One region of the Candidatus Enterococcus ikei genome, then DNA from elsewhere that is predicted to be linked to it. Evidence: predicted binding sites of a transcription regulator. Region 1 holds the regulator's gene; each other region holds the start of a gene.
The links. The regulator LexA, encoded in region 1, represses DNA repair genes until DNA is damaged. The targets are predictions, from matches to a motif close to CNAACANNTGTTNG.

Region 1 (6,547 bases):
ATTAATCGTTACTGTAGTACCAGCAGTACCTACATAACGTTCCCAACCAAATGGTGAAGCAGCTTCAACAGCCACACGTTTTACTACATCTTTTGGTAAAACTGACTCTTTATATTCTTCTGTTTGCTTTTCAAACAAGTCAAAACTTGGCATTGAAACGACAGAAACGTCTTTTCCTTGTTCAGCCAATGCTTTTTGAGCTTCGATTGCTAAGTTCACTTCAGAACCAGTAGCAATCAGGATTCCTTCAGGTTTAGCACCCTTTTGCGAAGAAATTACATAAGCGCCTTTTTGAACAAATTCACTTGCTTTTTCTTTTGTTCCTTCGATCACTGGTAAGTTTTGACGGCTCAAAACTAAAACAGTCGGTGCATCTTTTGTCGTCATTGCGATTTTCCAAGCTGCCACTGTCTCATTACCATCTGCTGGACGTAAAACCTGCACACCTGGCATGCAGCGAATACTTGCTAGTTGTTCAACTGGTTCATGTGTTGGTCCATCTTCTCCAACAGCAACTGAATCATGTGTCAATACATAAGTTACTGGTGTATTTTGAATTGCAGCTAAACGAACAGCTGGACGTAAATAGTCAGTAAATACAAAGAATGTTCCGCCATACACACGGCTTCCCCCATGTAATTGAATCCCGTTCATTGCAGCGGCCATTGCAAACTCACGAACACCAAACCAAATGTTGCGACCTTCATATTGACCTGGTTCAAAATCTTTTTCAGATGCAACCATTGTATTATTTGAAGCAGACAAGTCAGCAGATCCGCCCCAAAAACTAGGTACAGCTTTTGAAATAGCTTGAATCGTTTCTTTACTAGTTACACGACTAGCTGCACTTGATCCCACTTCATAGGTTGGTAATTCACTATCCCAGTTCTCAGGAAGCTCATCTGAAAATGCTTGTTTAAATTGTTTAGCTAACTCAGGATGTTCTTTTGTATAGTTCTCGAACATGTTGTTCCATTTATTTTCTGCTGCTTCGCCTTCTTCAACCATTGTCTCTTTAAAGCGAGTAGCTACTTCTTCTGGAACCGTGAAATCAGGATATTCCCAGCCATAAACAGCTTTAGCGGCTGTAATTCCTTCTGCTCCGATTGGTGCACCATGCACTGAAGAAGTTCCTTCTTTTGGTGCGCCATAACCAATTACAGTTTTCACTTCAATCAAAGTTGGTTTGTCTGACTCAGCTTTAGCAGCTTCAATAGCTTTCGAAATAGCTTCCAAATCATTGCCATCTTTAACTAAAATATGTTGCCAACCATATGCTTCATAGCGGGCGCCAACATTTTCTGTGAAGGCTTTTGATGTTGGTCCATCTAAAGAGATGTCATTTGAATCGTATAACACGATCAATTTACCTAATTTCATATGTCCAGCCATAGAACTTGCTTCTTGAGAAACACCCTCCATCAAATCACCATCGCCACATAGAGCATACGTATAATGGTCGATCACAGGGAAGCTGTCACGATTATAAGTCGCTGCTGTATGTGCTTCAGCCATAGCCATACCTACAGCCATAGCGATACCTTGACCTAAAGGACCAGTTGTTGCTTCAACACCATCTGTATGATGCACTTCTGGGTGTCCAGGTGTTTTGCTATTCCATTGACGGAAGCTTTTCAAATCATCTATTGTGACATTGTAGCCAGCTAAGTGAAGTAAACTATAAAGCATTGCTGAACCATGACCTGCTGAAAGAATAAAACGATCTCTATCTGCCCAATTTGTTGATGTTTTAGGGTTTACTTTTAAATGTTTTGTCCAAAGTGCATAAGCCATAGGTGCAGCACCCATTGGTAATCCAGGATGTCCTGAGTTTGCTTTTTGTACTGCTTCGATACTCAATGTGCGAATTGTATTAACGCCTAACTGATCCGTGTTGTCGAACAAAAAAATCATCTCCTATTTAGGTTTTTTTTACCTTTATTAACTATATTTTAGCGTATTTCCTTTATGAAAGCAATTACTTTTAGTAAAAAAAACTAAAATTATTTTCTATTGTGTAATCCTTTAGCCTTTTGGATCTCTTTCAATTTTTCAGGCGTTACATCATTTCCTTTAGGATCAACAACTTTCATCCCTTCTATATGATGACGCATACCTCCCCGGAAAGCAGCTAGATATTCTTGACGAAGTACTTTTTGTTCTTCTTTTTCTTTCTCAGACAATCCGCTGTCCTTTGCCTTTTTAGCAAGTTCATTGATTCGTTTCATTTTTTCTGACGATAACATGTTTTTGCCTCCTTAATATAAAAACATAGTGGGCTTGTCCATCGCTGTCATGAAAATAGGGAAATAAGTTTGTGACACGTTTTCTCACAAGTCTATTTTTATCTTTTCTCTGATGAGCTAGCACACTAGCAAGACAAGTTTACTTTCCATGTCTATCTTATAAGATGAGCAGGAAAAATACAACCATATTCACGATAAAAATGAGGAACAACACCTCTTATTTACAGAATGTAACGTTAAACACAGCTATTTTTTCCCGAAAATATGCATGATTTACTTTTTTCAAAAAAACACGAACGCTTGTTTGATTCCTGTATGAAACTATGGTACACTAAAATTATAAATCGAAAGAAGGTGCGGGTTGTGGTGAAACGTACAGACACAAGACAAATCGAAGTATTAAAATATATATATGAACAAGTTGAGCTTAAAGGCTATCCACCAACCGTGAGAGAGATTGGAAAAGCAGTTGATCTTTCTTCAACCTCTACTGTCCATGGACATTTAGCGCGTTTAGAAAAAAAAGGCTTGATTTTACGTGACCCTACAAAGCCAAGAGCAATTGAATTAACTGCTGATGGTTTGGAAACAATTGGTGTCAAGCCATCAGTCATTCCAATGCTTGGTGTTGTTACAGCTGGTGAACCTATTTTAGCTGTAGAAGAAGCTTCTGACTTTTTCCCTGTTCCGCCAGATTTACAGACAGAAGAAAATGCTTTATTCATGCTGACTATTAGAGGAGAAAGTATGATCAATGCAGGGATTTTAGATGGCGATCAAGTCATCGTTCGTAAACAAAGTGCTGCTTCTAATGGTGATATCGTTATTGCTATGACAGATGAAGACGAAGCGACTTGCAAGCGATTCTTTAAAGAGTCAGATCATATTCGTTTACAGCCAGAAAATGATGCATTAGACCCAATTATTTTGAATAATGTAAGCATTTTGGGCAAAGTTGTTGGATTATATCGCAATCATATTTAGGTAATAAGAAAAACCATGCTGGAATAAGTATGGTTTTTTGCTCTATCCATATCTTAAGAGAAACAGAGTAACTTTTATCGAAAATGACACTTCCTACCACCCTTCTCCTTTCCTCTTTAATCTCCAAAAAAACTTATGAAAGAATTCATTCAGGCTAAAATCTGAATAAATTCAATTCATAAGTTCAAGTGTCAGTTATTCAGAGGCTACTTTACGTTGATAGGTTTCAAATTGATACGCGTAATTATTTTCTTCATCCTGGACCCCGTCGCTTAAATTGATCAATGTCCAATCATCCCAAGAAACAGTCGGAAATTTGGTATCTCCAACGAATGTATGATGAATAACCGTACGATATAACACATCACAATATGGCAGGAAATCTTCATATACTGCTGATCCACCAGCAATAAAGGTAATTCCAGAGAATGTCTTCGCATAATCAAGTACGTCCTCTATAGCGTGAAGTACGATGACTCCTTTTGCAGAATACTCTTTGTCTCTAGTTATGACAATTGTTTGTCGATTTGGCAATGGACGGCTCCCCATGCCTTCAAAAGTCTTTCTTCCCATAACGATCGTGTTATCTTCAGTCATTTGTTTAAAAAATTTCAAATCATTCGGCAAATGCCAAGGTAAACGATTTTCTTTACCGATTGTCCCTTGTTCATCTTGTGCCCATATGGCTGCTAGCATGGAGGAACTCCTTTCAAATTAAACGGCGATTGGCGCCTTGATTGCTGGATGTGGATCATATCCTTCAATAACGATATCTTCCATTTCAAAATCGAAAACAGATTGTTTTTCCTGATTCAATTTTAAATTCGGAAATGAACGAATGTCTCTTGTAAGTTGTTCGTTCATTTGGTCGACATGGTTTGTATATAAATGTGCATCCCCGATTGTGTGCACAAAATCTCCCACTTGCAAACCAGTTTCATGTGCAATCAAATGCGTCAATAACGCATAACTAGCAATGTTAAACGGAACTCCTAGAAAAACATCGCCACTTCGTTGATACAACTGGCAACTTAATTTACCATCATTTACATAAAATTGAAACATTGTATGACAAGGTGGTAAAGCCATAGAAGGGACATCTTCTGGATTCCAAGCCGAAACAATCAAGCGACGAGAATCTGGTGTTTTTTTGATCATGTCAATGACATTTTTTAATTGATCAATAAAATGACCTTCTTTTGTTTCCCAATGACGCCATTGCGCTCCATAAATATTACCTAACTCACCATATTTAACAGCAAAAGCCTCATCCGTCAAAATATTTTCGCAAAATTCTTTATGTTCTTTTTCATAGCTCGCTTTAAAAGCTTCATCTGCTAAGACGCGACGGCCAAAATCTGTCATGTCCGGACCATGGTAGTCTTCACTTTTGATATAACGCTCAAACGCCCATTCATCCCATATATGGTTGTTGTGTTGTAATAGGTAACGAATATTAGTATCTCCTTTTAAAAACCATAACAACTCACTTTTAATTAAACCAAATGGTACTCGCTTAGTCGTCAACAAAGGAAATCCTTCTGATAAATCAAAACGCATTTGGTGACCAAAAATACTGCGTGTACCAGTTCCTGTACGGTCTTCTTTCAAGTGACCTTCCTCTAAAATTTTGCGGCCTAATGCTAAATATGCTTCTTCCATAGTTGCTGCCTCCTAATTTTCTGCAAATTCACTCAAATATTCCCAGCGTTCCATTTTTTCTTCTAACTCTTGTTCAACAGCTGATAACTCCGTTTGAAGTTGCTGTAGTTTAGTAAAATCATCACCTTGATGATTCATCTCTTCTGTAAGCTGTGCTGTTCGTTCTTCAAGTTGCCCAATATCTGTTTCGATTGTTGCCCACTCTTTTTGTTCCATGTAAGTTAATTTTGTTTTTTCTTTTTTCTCAGATACCTTTATCGGTTTTGATTCGATTTTCGTTGGTTTTTTCTTCTGTTCTTTATTCTCAGTCAAATAATCACTCATCGATCCAAAATAAGTTGCAATCTGACCTTCTCCTTGAAAAACAAGTAGCTTGTCCATCGTCTTGTCGAGAAAATATCGGTCATGTGAAACGGCGATTACCGCCCCTTTGAATGTTTGAATATAATCTTCCAAAATTGTCAACGTATCAATGTCCAAGTCATTTGTCGGCTCGTCCAATAATAACACATTTGGCTGACTGATCAACAGTTTTAATAGATACAAACGACGTTTCTCTCCACCGGAAAGCTTACCGATGACAGTTCCATGCATAAAACGTGGGAAAAGAAATCGCTCCAATAATTCAGCAACACCTATACTTGTCCCATCATTTCGTTGGACTTGTTCAGCTGCTTCTTGCAGGTAAGAAATCATTCGTTGGTTTGAATCCATCGCTTCATTTTGCTGTGTATAATAAGCCAAGCGTACTGTCTCGCCAATTGAATAAATTCCGCTATCTAAGCTCAGACGACCAGCCAAGATATTCAGCAATGTAGATTTCCCTGCACCATTTTTCCCAGTAATTCCGATTCTGTCTTTTGCTTGAATTAGAAGATCAAATGCATTTAAAATTGTTTTATGTTCGATCTGGTAGTTTCCATCTTTGATTTCTAATACTTTTTTCCCTAGTCTTTGTGTAGCTACATCTATCTCTAATTGACTTTTTTGATTCACTTGATGAAGATTTTCTTTAAGATCATAAAATCTATCTTGACGTGCTTGTTGTTTCGTCCCTCGTGCTTGTACACCTGCACGCATCCACTCAAGTTCTTGTTTATAAAATTGCTTTCTTTTATCTTCTTGCTCAAGTTCAACGCGTTCACGTTCTGCTTTGGCTACGATATATGCTTCATAGTTTCCTTTGTATTCATGCAATTTACCAAAAGATAATTCAAAAATACGATTTGCCACCCGATCTAGAAAATATCGGTCATGTGTAACCATTAAAATTGCACCATGATATCCGTTTAAAAAGCCTTCAAGCCAACTAATGGCTTCATAGTCTAAATGGTTTGTCGGTTCATCTAATAGTAACAAATCAGGTGACTCAATCAATACTTGCGCTAAACTCACTCGCTTCTTTTGTCCACCAGATAATTCGCCGATTTTTTTATGCAATGTTTCAATTCCAAGTTTTTGTAAAATGATTTTTGCATCTGTATCTGCTGTCCAGGCATCTTCTTTATTCATACGTTCTTCCGCTTGAGCGTACTGTTTTTGAGCTGATTCACTACTTCCATCAGCAGCTAAAGCGAGCAATGCCAATTCGTAATTTTTAACTGCTTGAATAATCGGTGTATCTCCTTGGAATACTGCTTCAACAACGGTTAATT
Region 2 (6,547 bases), on a different contig from region 1:
TTAGCCGAAGTTGGCATTCATTTAGAAGACTTTGGTCAAAATAGTTTCATTGTTCGAGCGCACCCAACTTGGTATCCAGCAGGTGAAGAAGAGACGATCATTCGTGAAATGATCGATATGCTTTTGACGACAGGTTCTGTCAGCGTGAAAAAATTCCGTGAAGCTACAGCGATCATGATGAGTTGCAAACGTTCGATCAAAGCCAATCACTATTTAAATGAACAACAAGCTCGCGTATTATTGAAAGATCTTGAGACCTGTGAGAATCCCTTTAATTGCCCGCACGGTCGACCTGTTTTGATCCATTTTACAAATGCAGATATGGAAAAAATGTTTAAACGAATCCAAGATCCGCATTAAAAAATTTAAGGGAAGAAGGTTTTATCCTAATGGCAGTTATCCTAGCCTCTCAATCCCCTCGCAGACGTGAGTTGTTGAGTAGAATCATTGCTGACTTCAAAGTTGTGCCAGCTGATATCAATGAAGAAGTCAAAGGGTATTTTACCCCGATGGACTATGTCTTGACGATGGCCGCACAAAAAGCAGCACATATTGCAAAACAATATCCAAATGATTTAGTGATCGGTTCTGATACGATCGTAACAATCGATAATGAAATTTTAGGAAAACCCACTTCCAGAGATGATGCTTTTCGGATGTTGCAAAAACTGAGCGGTAGAACACATAAAGTCTATACTAGTGTAGTCTTAATGAAAGATGATCAAGAATCTTCGGCTACAGTTCCGGCTACAGTAGAATTTTACGATTTAACAAATGAAGAAATCAATCGCTACTTAGATACAAAAGAGTACGAAGATAAAGCTGGAGCATACGGCATTCAAGGGCAGGGCGCTTTGCTCGTAAAAAGTATTCAAGGTGATTATTATTCGATTATGGGATTGCCTATTGCGACACTGTACCGAATGCTGCCATCTTTTGAGTAGTAACTGAACGATGAAAGAAGGAAATAATGAATGAAATGTTCACAAACAAGAGCCATTCAAACACATATGATCACGTATCCTCACTTAAATTTTCATAAAACCTTATTTGGCGGTCAATTGATGGCTTGGCTAGATGAAACAGCAGGTATTTCAGCTGTTCGCGTGTCAAGAGCGGCGATCGTAACAGCTTCTGTCGATCATTTAGATTTCCTAGCGCCTTTAAAAGCAGATCATTCAGTTTGTATCGATGCCTATGTATCAGGAGTGGGCACACGCTCAATGGAAATATTCGCCAAAGTGATCGGTGAAGACTTATTTACAGGGGAGCGTTATCTAGCTGGAACTTGTTTTATGACCTTTGTCGTACCTAAAGGAGTGCAATTGCCAGATACGATTGAGCCAGAAACGAAAGAAGAACGCTTTATTTGTGAGGGCTACGAGACGAGAAAACAAGTTAGACAGGCTAAGAGACAAGAGAGCATCGATTTAGCTGAAAATATTAATTTAGATATTCCTTGGAACTAATAATAGACGTAAACACCCATTTTCTAAACAGAAAATGAGTGTTTTTTTCGCAATGATGCTATGATAAGACTAACTAAAATGCGAGGGTGTGATTTATCATGGAAAAACCAACAAAAGAAGAGTTGAAAGAAAAGCTATCTGATATCGAATATGCTGTAACACAAGAAAATGCGACTGAAAGACCTTTTACTGGAAAATATGACGATTTTTACCAAGAAGGTATTTATGTAGATATCGTTAGTGGTGAACCGCTCTTTAGTTCAACAGACAAATACGATGCAGGCTGTGGCTGGCCGGCTTTTACTAAACCAATTGAAAAACAAGGCGTCAAAGAAAATTCAGATTTTTCTTTAGGAATGCGTCGTGTTGAAGTACGCAGTAAAGATGCTGATTCTCATTTAGGACATGTTTTTACAGATGGACCGCGAGATCAAGGTGGGTTACGTTATTGTATTAATGCAGCAGCATTACGTTTCATTCCGGTGAATGAGCTGGAAAAAGAAGGATATGGAGAATATAAAACCTTATTTAAATAGCTAAAAGGTCTGCCAAAGTATGAAAAGTCTACTAAGGTGGGCTTTTTTTAGTTGTTAAAAATGAATAACAAACGTTGTTTTTTTATGTCATAAAAAAGATTGCTATTTGCTAAGATTTCTAGTATTATAAAAATATTCAGAAAATTAAAATTAGAAAAGAAAATAATTATTTATTGAGGAGAATAAAATGAAGAAAAAAAACATAACGAAACTAATCAGTGTTATGATGCTATCTACTCTAGTATTAGCTGCCTGCGGTGGTGGCAAGACTGGTTCTACAGATAGCAGTACGGATAGTAAAAAAGCGAGTGGGGAACAGCTTTTTAAACTAGTCGTTCAACAAGAAATGCCAAGTGCAGATTTATCAGTAGCAACAAATACGATCAGCTTTTCAGCATTGAACAATGTCTATGAAGGGCTATATCGTTTAGATGATAAGAGCAAACCTCAACCAGCCGGCGCAGTAGAACTGGCAAAGAAAAGCGACGACGGGTTGACTTACACATTTAAACTTAGAGAAGATGCTAAATGGTCAAATGGGGATCCCGTATTGGCTTCAGATTATGTCTACGGATGGCAGCGCACAGCAGATCCTAAAACAGCAGCAGAGTATGCGTACATGTTTGAATTAGTCAAAAACGGTGCAGACGTTTCTGCTGGGAAAAAAGGACTGGATGAATTAGGGATCAAAGCAATTGGTGATCATGAACTAGAAGTAACCTTAGAACAAGAAACACCATACTTTGATTACTTGCTGGCATTCCCATCATTTTTCCCACAAAATAAAAAAATAGTCGAAGAAAAAGGCAAAGATTATGCAACAACGAGTGATGCATCAGTTTATAACGGACCCTTTACATTAACTGATTTTGACGGACCTGGAACAGACACTGAATGGTCTTATACAAAAAATGAACAATATTGGGATAAAGATGCCGTTCAACTAGATAAAATCGAAGTAAAAGTAGTCAAAGAAGCACCGACATCATTGAACCTTTTCCAAGATGGACAAGCAGACGATGTGATCTTGAGTGGAGAATTAGCAAAACAAATGGCTGATGATCCAGAACTTGTAATCGAGAAAGATGCTCGAACGTCATATCTTGAATTCAATCAAAGAGATGAAAAATCACCGTATCACAATGCCAATCTACGTAAAGCAATTTCTTATTCGATCGATCGCGATGCGTTAGTTGACCGAATCTTAGGAGACGGTTCAGTTGCTTCTACTGGTCTCGTGCCAGCGGGCATGTCATTTTCACCAGAAGGCAACAAAGACTTTGCTGATGAAAATAAAAATGTATTGACTCATGACACAAAGAAAGCAAAAGAGTACTGGGAAAAAGCGAAAAAAGAATTAGGAATCGATTCATTCAAACTTGATATAGTTGGTGATGATACTGATTCTACCAAAAAAGTACTAGAATATATCCAAGGCGCAGTGAAAGAAACCCTTGATGGTGTGGATGTGACAGTGACAAATGTACCGTTTACTGTTCGTTTAGACCGTGGTAAAAATGGAGATTTTGAAGTGATCATGGGCGGTTGGGGCGCAGATTATGCTGACCCAAGCAGTTTCACTGATTTATTCCTAACTGGTGGCTCTTACAACAGAGGTCGCTATTCAAATGAAAAATATGACCAACTAGTAAAAGATTCAGGTAGTAAAAATGCTTCTGATCCAGAAAAACGTTGGACGGATATGGTGGATGCTGAAAAACTATTGATGGACGATATGGGTGTTGCTCCAGTTTATCAAAAAGCAGAAGCACATATGCGTAGTTCAAAAGTTAAAGGTGTAGTAGCTCACGGAGCTGGCGCACGATATGACTATAAATGGACATACATTTCTGAATAAAAAAATAAGCCAATGCGAATTTAATTATAATTCGTATTGGCTTTCTTTTTATCAAGCTACTGATTTTCTCGGATTTGTGCTAAAATAGAAACGTATGTGCGTGTTAAACGCAGGAAGCGGTGGTCTAAAAGCAGCTCCTTCTTATTTCTGGGAGCTAAACGCTTTTGAACCAACCTCATTTAGAAAGGTGAAATTATGTACGAGTATATCATTGGTAAAGTCACGTTTATCAGTCCTTATTATATTGTAGTAGAAACAAATGGCATCGGGTTTCAGATTTCTGTAGGCAATCCCTATCGTTATTCTGGAAAAACGGATCAACAAATCAAAATTTATGTTCATCAAGTCATTCGTGAAGATGCACATTCTTTATACGGATTTGGCGATTTAGATGAAAAACAACTTTTCTTAAAACTAATCAGCGTTTCAGGAATCGGGCCTAAAAGTGGTTTAGCAATCATGGCTTCAGAAGATCACGGTGGGTTGATCAATGCGATCGAAAGTGAAGATGCGGCGTATCTAACAAAATTCCCTGGTGTAGGTAAGAAAACGGCACAACAAATGATTCTAGATCTAAAAGGTAAATTAGGCGAGTTGGAAACATCAGATGCGGCCGTTGAAGCTATGGCTAAAGCGCCGAATGCATCATCAACAAATCAATCACTAACAGAAGCATTAGAAGCCCTAAGTGCATTAGGCTACAGTGAAAAAGAAATCAAACGAATCACGCCAAAATTAGAAGAATTAGGTACACAAGCAACAGACGAATACTTGCGCAATGCATTGAAATTTATGATGAAACGCTAAGGAGGAATGGCTATGACAGAAGATGAAAGACTACTTTCCGCTCAAACAAGCGAAGGCGAAGAATCACTGGAAAAGTCACTACGACCTCAATTTCTCGAACAATATATCGGTCAAGATAAAGTCAAACAAGAGCTTACGATTTACATCGAAGCTGCCCGAAATCGGGAAGAAGCGTTAGACCATACACTTTTATATGGCCCACCGGGATTAGGAAAAACAACAATGGCCATGGTGATTGCCAATGAGATGCATGTTAATATCCGTACGACCAGTGGACCTGCGATCGAACGAGCTGGAGATTTAGTCGCCATTTTAAATGAACTTGAACCAGGCGATGTTTTATTTATTGATGAGATCCATCGTTTACCTCGTGTGGTAGAAGAAATGTTGTATTCTGCTATGGAAGATTTTTACGTAGATATCATGGTAGGACAAGGGACAACAGCGCACCCAGTTCATTTTCCCTTACCGCCGTTTACCTTGATTGGCGCTACGACCCGTGCAGGGATGTTATCAGCGCCATTAAGAGATCGTTTCGGGATCATTTCTCATATGGAATATTATGAAACGCAAGATCTAAAAGAAATCGTATTGCGCTCTGCAGATATTTTTCAAACAGAAATCGTAGAAGAAGGCGCGTTTGAAATTGCCCGTCGCTCTCGTGGAACACCTAGAATTGCTAACCGTTTATTAAAACGAGTGCGGGATTTTGCGCAAGTTCAGTCAAATGGTACGATCGATCGTGGGATCGCGGATCAAGCGTTAACTTTATTACAAGTTGATCACCAAGGCTTGGATTATGTCGATCAAAAGTTATTAAAAACAATGATCGAATTGTATGGCGGTGGTCCCGTTGGTTTAAGTACCTTAGCTGTAAATATCAGTGAAGAGACTGAAACAGTTGAGGATATGTACGAACCTTACTTGATCCAAAAAGGCTTTATCAAGCGAACACCAAGAGGACGGATTGCTACAGCTCTAGCTTATGAACATTTTGGTTACGAGTCTTACTATCAAGAATAATAAAATAAAAATACTCAAGACACGGAATCGCTTTTCTGATTAGTGGATTGAGTATTTTTTTGTCAAATAAATCAGCAGCGGTATTTTTTAATTAGATCTGATTTATTCGAAAAAGTGAGTATTCAATTAGAAATAAAATCGTATCATTTGCACTAAATATTTTCTGCTTTTATAGTTGATAGTGTACCAATTAATAAAAAAATTAACGAAAGGATGGAAATTATGGAAAAGAATACGAGAAAAAAAGGTTTTGTATCGTACTTAACAACGCAAGATGAAGCAGGGGTGAATATCTCTTGGGGGGCGATTATTGCAGGATTGGTTTCCTTCTTTGCGATTTTCTTTACTTTAAGTTTGATTGGATCAGCCATTGGTTTTGGAATGGTTAAACCAACATCTGACAATCCGTTAGATGGTGTGGGAACAGGACTTATTATTTGGACAGTGGTGACATTTGTTCTTTCATTATTTTGTAGTGGATTTATTGCAGGGGTGGCAGCTCGCAGAGTTGGCCTAGTTCATGGATTTTTAACTTGGGCAACCAGTGTTTTAGTCTTATTAGCAATTCTTTCTTATACAGCGATCGGCGCATTCTCAGCGATTGGTTCGTTGTTTGGTAATATCGCTTCAGCAACAGGCAGTACGGTAGAAACTGTAGCATCTGGTACGTCTGATGCCATCAGTAAAGGTTTCGACAAAGTGACAGAAGGTGTCCAATCAGTTGATACAAGTGAACTTCAAGGGCAAGTCAAAAAAGTCTTATCTGATACTGACGTGAAAGAGTTACAACCTGATTACTTGAAGGATCAAATGAAAGAAGCAACGGATGAAATCACAGATGCTGGAAAAGAAAT
Region 3 (6,547 bases), on a different contig from region 1:
AACGCTTTAGAAGGAGAAGCACTGAATAATCCGAAGATCACACCAACGATCAAGGCTAAAATAAATGAAATCAATGTTAATTGAATAGTCATCCATAAACCACTTAATAGTCGTTTCCAGTTATTTTGGATCATACCAACGAATGTTGATTCATCTACTTTATTTTCAGAAGCACCATCTTTTACATATTTACCGATGATTTCATCATATTCACCTGTTCTTTTTAATTCAGCTAAACCTTCGTTGAACATTTGGATCAATTCTGGATTTTTACCTTTTTTAACAGCGAAGCCATATTTTCCGCCTTCTTCGCGAGGAATCGGTGTTGTTAAGGGTTGCTTTTGAGCAACGCCGTAACCAATTACTGGATAATCATCCATCATTGCATCGATCTCACCGATTTCAAGAGCGCTGTATAAAGCATCTGTTGTGTCTAAATATTTGATTGAATATCCATATTTTTGTTTGTTGGTTTCAAGAAAATCAGCACTTTCAGTCCCAATCTTAGCACCAACTTTTTTACCTTTTAAATCTTCATAAGCATTGATTTTGTCATTGCCTTTTTTGACAGCGATTTGAATACCACTGTCGAAATAAGGTGTTGAGAAGTCAAATGATTTTTCACGTTCATCTGTGATCGTCATTCCTGCGATCATTGCATCAGCTTGTCCAGATTCAACAGCTTGAACGGCAGAACTGAAACCGATGAATTTAAATTCGATATCAAAGTCTTGTAATTCTGCGATACGTTTAACTAAATCAACATCGATTCCTTCATATTTACCATCAGAATTTTGGAATTCAAATGGCGCAAATGTAGAATCACTAGCAATTACATAAGTCTCTTTTTTAGGTTGAATCTTTTTCATCTTACTATCGTTTTTTGCTTCTTGTTCAGTTCCAGTAGTAATATACTTGTCTACGATTTCTTCATATTTACCTGAAGTTTTCAAGTTTTTCAAACCAGCATTGAATTTTTCAATCAATTCTTTGTTTTGCCCTTTTTTTACAGCAAAACCATAAGAACTTCCAGTTTCTTTTTCACCAACTAATTGTAGCTTTTGTCCATTGGTGATAGCATAACCAAGAACTGGATAGTCATCAAAAATTGCATCAGCTTCACCGTTTTCAAGAGATTGATAAAGACCAGTTGCATCATCGAAGTTTTTGATTGTGTAGTCATACTTGTCTTGATTTTTTTCTAGGAACGTTGCACTTTCAGTTCCTACTTTTGCTGCAACAGTTTTCCCTTTTAAATCGTCATAGCTTTTGATTTTGTCATTGCCTTTTTTGACAGCCATTTGTAGACCGCTATCGAAATAAGGTTCAGAGAAGTCGAAAGATTTTTTGCGTTCATCCGTAATACTCATACCAGCGATCATCGCATCAACTTGTTTTGATTGAACTGCCTGAATGGCACTATCAAAGCCAAGTGGTTTTAGATTTACTTTAAAATCTTGGTCTTCAGCAATTGCATGTAGTAAATCAACATCGATTCCAACATACTCACCTTTTGAATCTTGAAATTCAAAAGGCGCAAAAGTCAAATCTGTTCCTATATTATATGTTTTTTCCTCAGCCTGAGCAGACTGCCCAAGTGTAAATGTCAGTAGACTTGCCATCATCACAAGGAATGAAAGTAAAAAGTGTTTCCTTTTCATAAAATACCTCCTATATTTGCATATTGGATAATTATATAGTAAGAAAAGGCAAAAACACAAGTCATTCACAATAAGAAAGTCAAAAAAAACTCATTTCCTAACATTCGATGTTATAAAAAGTGACATATTGCGGGTAAGAAGGTTTTTATAGTTTTAACACGAATCGTTGTTTTCTTCTATTCTTTGTCCTATCTAAAAGGTTAAATAAAATGTAAATTAGCTAAAATTGCGTATACGCAAAGCATTCTAAAACTAGCGAAAATATGTTCGGTATGGTAAAATAATTACAGGATATTTTTTTGATTGAAAGAGAAAGTTTCTTACTAAAAAGAGTGGATAAGTATAGCTTGGATTAGTTTATCTAACAGCGATTCTTGTCTCTTTTTATTGAATTGAGATCAATAACTAAATAAAGTAAGGGGAGGATGTTAAATGATAGAAAGAGAGACCTCCAATACATTTGACTTAGTATCAAAATACGAGCCAGATGGAGATCAGCCCGAAGCAATCAAAAAGCTAGTTGAAGGTATCGAAGGCGGAGAAAAAGCGCAAATCTTACTGGGTGCCACAGGAACGGGTAAGACGTTTACGATTTCCAATGTCATAACAGAAGTTAACAAACCGACATTAGTCATTGCTCATAATAAGACATTAGCTGGACAGCTTTATGGAGAGTTTAAAGAATTCTTTCCTAATAACGCGGTCGAGTATTTTGTTAGTTACTATGATTATTATCAACCAGAAGCTTATGTTCCTTCTAGTGATACATATATAGAAAAAGATGCCAGTATTAATGATGAGATCGATAAGTTACGACATTCAGCGACTAGCTCATTATTAGAACGAAATGACGTGATCGTAGTTGCTTCTGTTTCATGTATTTTTGGTTTAGGAGATCCTAAAGAATATAGTGAACAAGTTGTCTCTATTCGTGTAGGCATGGAGATGGATCGCAATCAATTATTAACGAGTTTAGTCAATATTCAGTTTGAGCGAAATGACATTGATTTTCAACGGGGGCGTTTTCGTGTTCGAGGAGATGTGGTAGAAATCTTTCCGGCATCACGTGATGAACATGCGTTAAGAGTTGAGTTCTTTGGTGATGAAATTGAACGAATCAGAGAAGTCGATGCTTTAACAGGTGAAATTATTGGTGAAACAGAGCATGTAGCGATTTTCCCTGCAACTCACTTTGTGACCAACGATGAACATATGGAACACGCAATCTCACAAATTCAAGCAGAATTAGATGCTCGTTTAAACGTGTTGCGTAGTGAAAATAAATTACTGGAAGCTCAGCGTTTAGAGCAACGGACCAATTATGATATCGAAATGATGCGAGAAATGGGCTATACGTCCGGCATTGAGAATTATTCCCGTCATATGGATGGCCGTTCAGAAGGAGAACCGCCATATACGCTGATTGATTTCTTTCCGGATGATTTCTTGTTAGTGATTGACGAATCTCACGTAACAATGCCTCAAGTTCGAGGAATGTATAACGGTGACCGGGCCAGAAAACAAATGTTAGTAGATTATGGATTCCGTTTGCCAAGTGCGTTGGATAACCGACCGTTACGTTTAGAAGAATTTGAAAAACACGTTCATCAAGTTGTTTATGTATCGGCAACACCTGGACCATATGAATATGAACAAACAGATACAGTGATTCCTCAAATTATTCGACCGACTGGACTCTTAGATCCACTGATTGAAGTACGTCCAATCATGGGACAAATCGATGATTTAGTTGGTGAGATCCATGAGCGAGTGGAAAAAGATCAACGTGTGTTTGTAACTACTTTAACGAAAAAAATGTCTGAAGATTTAACCGATTACCTGAAAGAATTAGGGATCAAAGTGAAGTATCTTCATAGTGATATCAAAACGTTAGAACGAACAGAGATCATTCGTGATTTACGTTTAGGTGAATTTGATGTACTGATCGGTATCAACTTACTTCGTGAAGGGCTGGATGTACCAGAAGTTTCACTGATTGCAATATTGGATGCTGATAAAGAAGGCTTCTTAAGAAGTGAGCGCTCATTGATTCAAACGATTGGGCGTGCTGCCCGTAACTCAGATGGAAGAGTCATTATGTACGCGGATAAAATGACGGATTCGATGCAAAAAGCGATCGATGAAACAGCTCGCCGTCGTTCCATCCAAGAAAAATATAATGAAGAACACGGGATTACACCGAAAACGATCATTAAAGAAATCCGCGAATTGATTTCTATTTCTAAGACAAATGAAAAAGGCGAACCATTCAAGATTGATAAGTCTTATCATGAATTGACTCGTCAAGAAAAAGCAGATTTATTGATGAAATTAGAAAAAGAAATGCGAGACGCTGCGAAAGCACTAGACTTTGAAACTGCAGCAACTCTGCGTGATACAATTCTGGAGTTAAAAGCAGGAGAGTAACGAAGGAACTACGATCTTAACAATTTCTAAGTACGAAAGCACTAAGAAATGAAGGTCGAACCGACAAAATCAAGGATCAACGTTCCCTACGGTCACCTTGTACGGTTCAACATCAGCTCATAAGAATACTCGCTGTATTTCACAGCAAAGGAGAGCCGTTACTCTTGCGAATTAATTCGCTTAGAAGTAAGGGACATCGGACTAACAATCAAAAGGAGAGAAGTAATGGCAAATGATAAAATCGTCATTCATGGCGCACGTGCACATAATTTAAAAGATATAGATGTAACAATTCCTCGTGACAAAATGGTTGTAGTTACTGGATTGTCGGGTTCTGGTAAAAGTTCATTAGCCTTTGATACATTGTACGCTGAAGGTCAACGTCGCTATGTAGAAAGTCTGTCAGCGTATGCGCGACAATTTTTAGGACAGATGGATAAACCAGATGTAGATAGTATTGATGGACTAAGCCCAGCGATTTCTATCGATCAAAAAACAACCAGTAAAAACCCTCGATCAACAGTTGGGACAGTAACAGAAATCAATGATTATTTAAGACTATTGTTTGCTCGTGTCGGGCACCCAATTTGTCCTAATGATGGAACTGAAATCACCAGTCAATCGGTTGAGCAAATGGTAGACAAAGTGCTGGAACTACCAGAAAAAACTAAACTTCAAGTATTAGCACCAGTAATCGTTAAGAAAAAAGGACAACATAAAAAAGTTTTTGAAATGATTCAACGCGAAGGTTATGTTCGGATGCGTGTTGATGGTGAAACCTACGATGTTAGTGAAGCACCTGAATTAGAGAAAAATAAAAAACATGATATTGCAATCGTAATTGACCGAATCGTTGTTAAAGATGGAATTCGTTCTCGTTTATTTGATTCGTTTGAAGCTGCCTTACGTTTAGCTGATGGGTATGCCTTAGTAGATGTGATCGATGGAGAAGAAATGCTTTTTAGTGAGCACTATGCTTGTCCATATTGTGGTTTTACAGTTGGCGAGTTAGAGCCAAGATTGTTTTCTTTCAATGCTCCATTTGGTGCGTGTCCTGATTGTGATGGATTAGGGATTAAACTAGAAGTTGATCGTGATCTAGTGATTCCAGATCCAACCAAAACTTTACGTGAAGGTGCGATCGCTCCGTGGAATCCAATCAGTTCACAATACTATCCGCAAATGCTTGAACAAGCAGCAGATAGTTTTAATATCGATATGGATACACCATTCAATGAACTGCCAGAAGAACATCAAGATATTATTTTAAATGGGTCAAATGGTGAACCTTTCCATTTCCATTATGAAAATGACTTTGGCGGAGTTCGTGATGTGGAAGTGCCATTTGAAGGTGTTTTGACTAATATCAAGCGCCGTTACCACGAAACAAATAGTGATTTTACTCGGGATCAAATGCGTTTATACATGACTGAACTGACTTGTCATACTTGTAAAGGCTATCGCTTAAATCCTCAAGCTTTATCAGTCAAAATCGATAATACTAATATTGGTCAAGTTACTGGTTTGGCAATTAAGAATGCTATACAGTTTTTTGAAACGGTAAAACTATCAGAACAAGAACAAATGATTGCTAAACCTATTTTAAAAGAAGTTGAAGATCGTTTGAACTTTTTAAAAAATGTGGGATTGGATTATCTAACACTTAGTCGGGCAGCGGGAACATTATCTGGTGGAGAAGCTCAGCGGATTCGTTTGGCAACACAGATCGGTTCCAATTTATCTGGTGTCTTATATATTCTGGACGAACCATCGATTGGACTGCATCAACGGGATAATGACCGTTTGATCGAATCGCTTAAGAAAATGCGTGATTTAGGAAATACTCTGATTGTTGTTGAACATGATGAAGATACTATGTGGGCGTCTGATTATCTGATTGATGTAGGACCAGGAGCTGGACATTTAGGTGGGGAAATTGTTGCTTCAGGAACACCAGAAGAAGTAGCTGAAAATCCTAATTCCTTAACAGGTCAATATCTTTCCGGAAAAAAAGTGATTCCTGTCCCTAAAAAACGTCGCAAAGGCAATGGAGATAAAATCAAAGTCACTGGCGCATCTGAGAACAATTTGAAAAATGTTACAGTAGAATTTCCATTAGGAGAATTTGTAGCAGTGACAGGAGTTTCTGGATCAGGAAAGAGTACCTTGGTGAATCAAATATTGAAAAAAGCACTAGCTCAAAAAATCAATCGAAATTCTAATAAACCAGGAAAGTATAAAAATATTACTGGTTATGAAAATATTGAAAAAATTATCGATATTGATCAAAGTCCGATTGGACGCACACCACGAAGTAATCCAGCAACGTATACAAGTGTGTTTGATGATATTCGTGATTTATTTGCTAAAACTAATGAAGCCAAGGTCCGTGGCTACAAAAAAGGACGCTTCAGCTTTAATGTCAAAGGCGGTCGTTGTGAAGCTTGTCGTGGGGATGG

Region 2: the regulator LexA is predicted to act here: its motif matches at 3,951-3,964, upstream of ruvA (Holliday junction branch migration protein RuvA).
Region 3: the regulator LexA is predicted to act here: its motif matches at 1,918-1,931, upstream of uvrB (excinuclease ABC subunit UvrB).

Annotation. Positions count from the first base shown of each region.
Region 1 is NZ_JAFLWD010000027.1:7,384-13,930, forward strand. It holds gene tkt (transketolase) at 1-1,905, opposite strand, end outside; gene JZO69_RS11265 (DUF896 family protein) at 2,004-2,246, opposite strand; gene lexA (transcriptional repressor LexA) at 2,562-3,230, shown strand; gene JZO69_RS11275 (dihydrofolate reductase) at 3,426-3,926, opposite strand; gene JZO69_RS11280 (thymidylate synthase) at 3,945-4,892, opposite strand; gene JZO69_RS11285 (ABC-F family ATP-binding cassette domain-containing protein) at 4,905-6,547, opposite strand, start outside.
Region 2 is NZ_JAFLWD010000017.1:105,627-112,173, forward strand. It holds gene mutL (DNA mismatch repair endonuclease MutL) at 1-360, shown strand, start outside; gene JZO69_RS08215 (Maf family protein) at 390-944, shown strand; gene JZO69_RS08220 (acyl-CoA thioesterase) at 975-1,469, shown strand; gene msrB (peptide-methionine (R)-S-oxide reductase MsrB) at 1,568-2,005, shown strand; gene JZO69_RS08230 (peptide ABC transporter substrate-binding protein) at 2,193-3,863, shown strand; gene ruvA (Holliday junction branch migration protein RuvA) at 4,059-4,670, shown strand; gene ruvB (Holliday junction branch migration DNA helicase RuvB) at 4,683-5,693, shown strand; gene JZO69_RS08245 (hypothetical protein) at 5,916-6,547, shown strand, end outside.
Region 3 is NZ_JAFLWD010000061.1:1,258-7,804, forward strand. It holds gene JZO69_RS16365 (amino acid ABC transporter substrate-binding protein/permease) at 1-1,661, opposite strand, end outside; gene uvrB (excinuclease ABC subunit UvrB) at 2,094-4,088, shown strand; partial or broken gene uvrA (excinuclease ABC subunit UvrA) at 4,314-6,547, shown strand, end outside.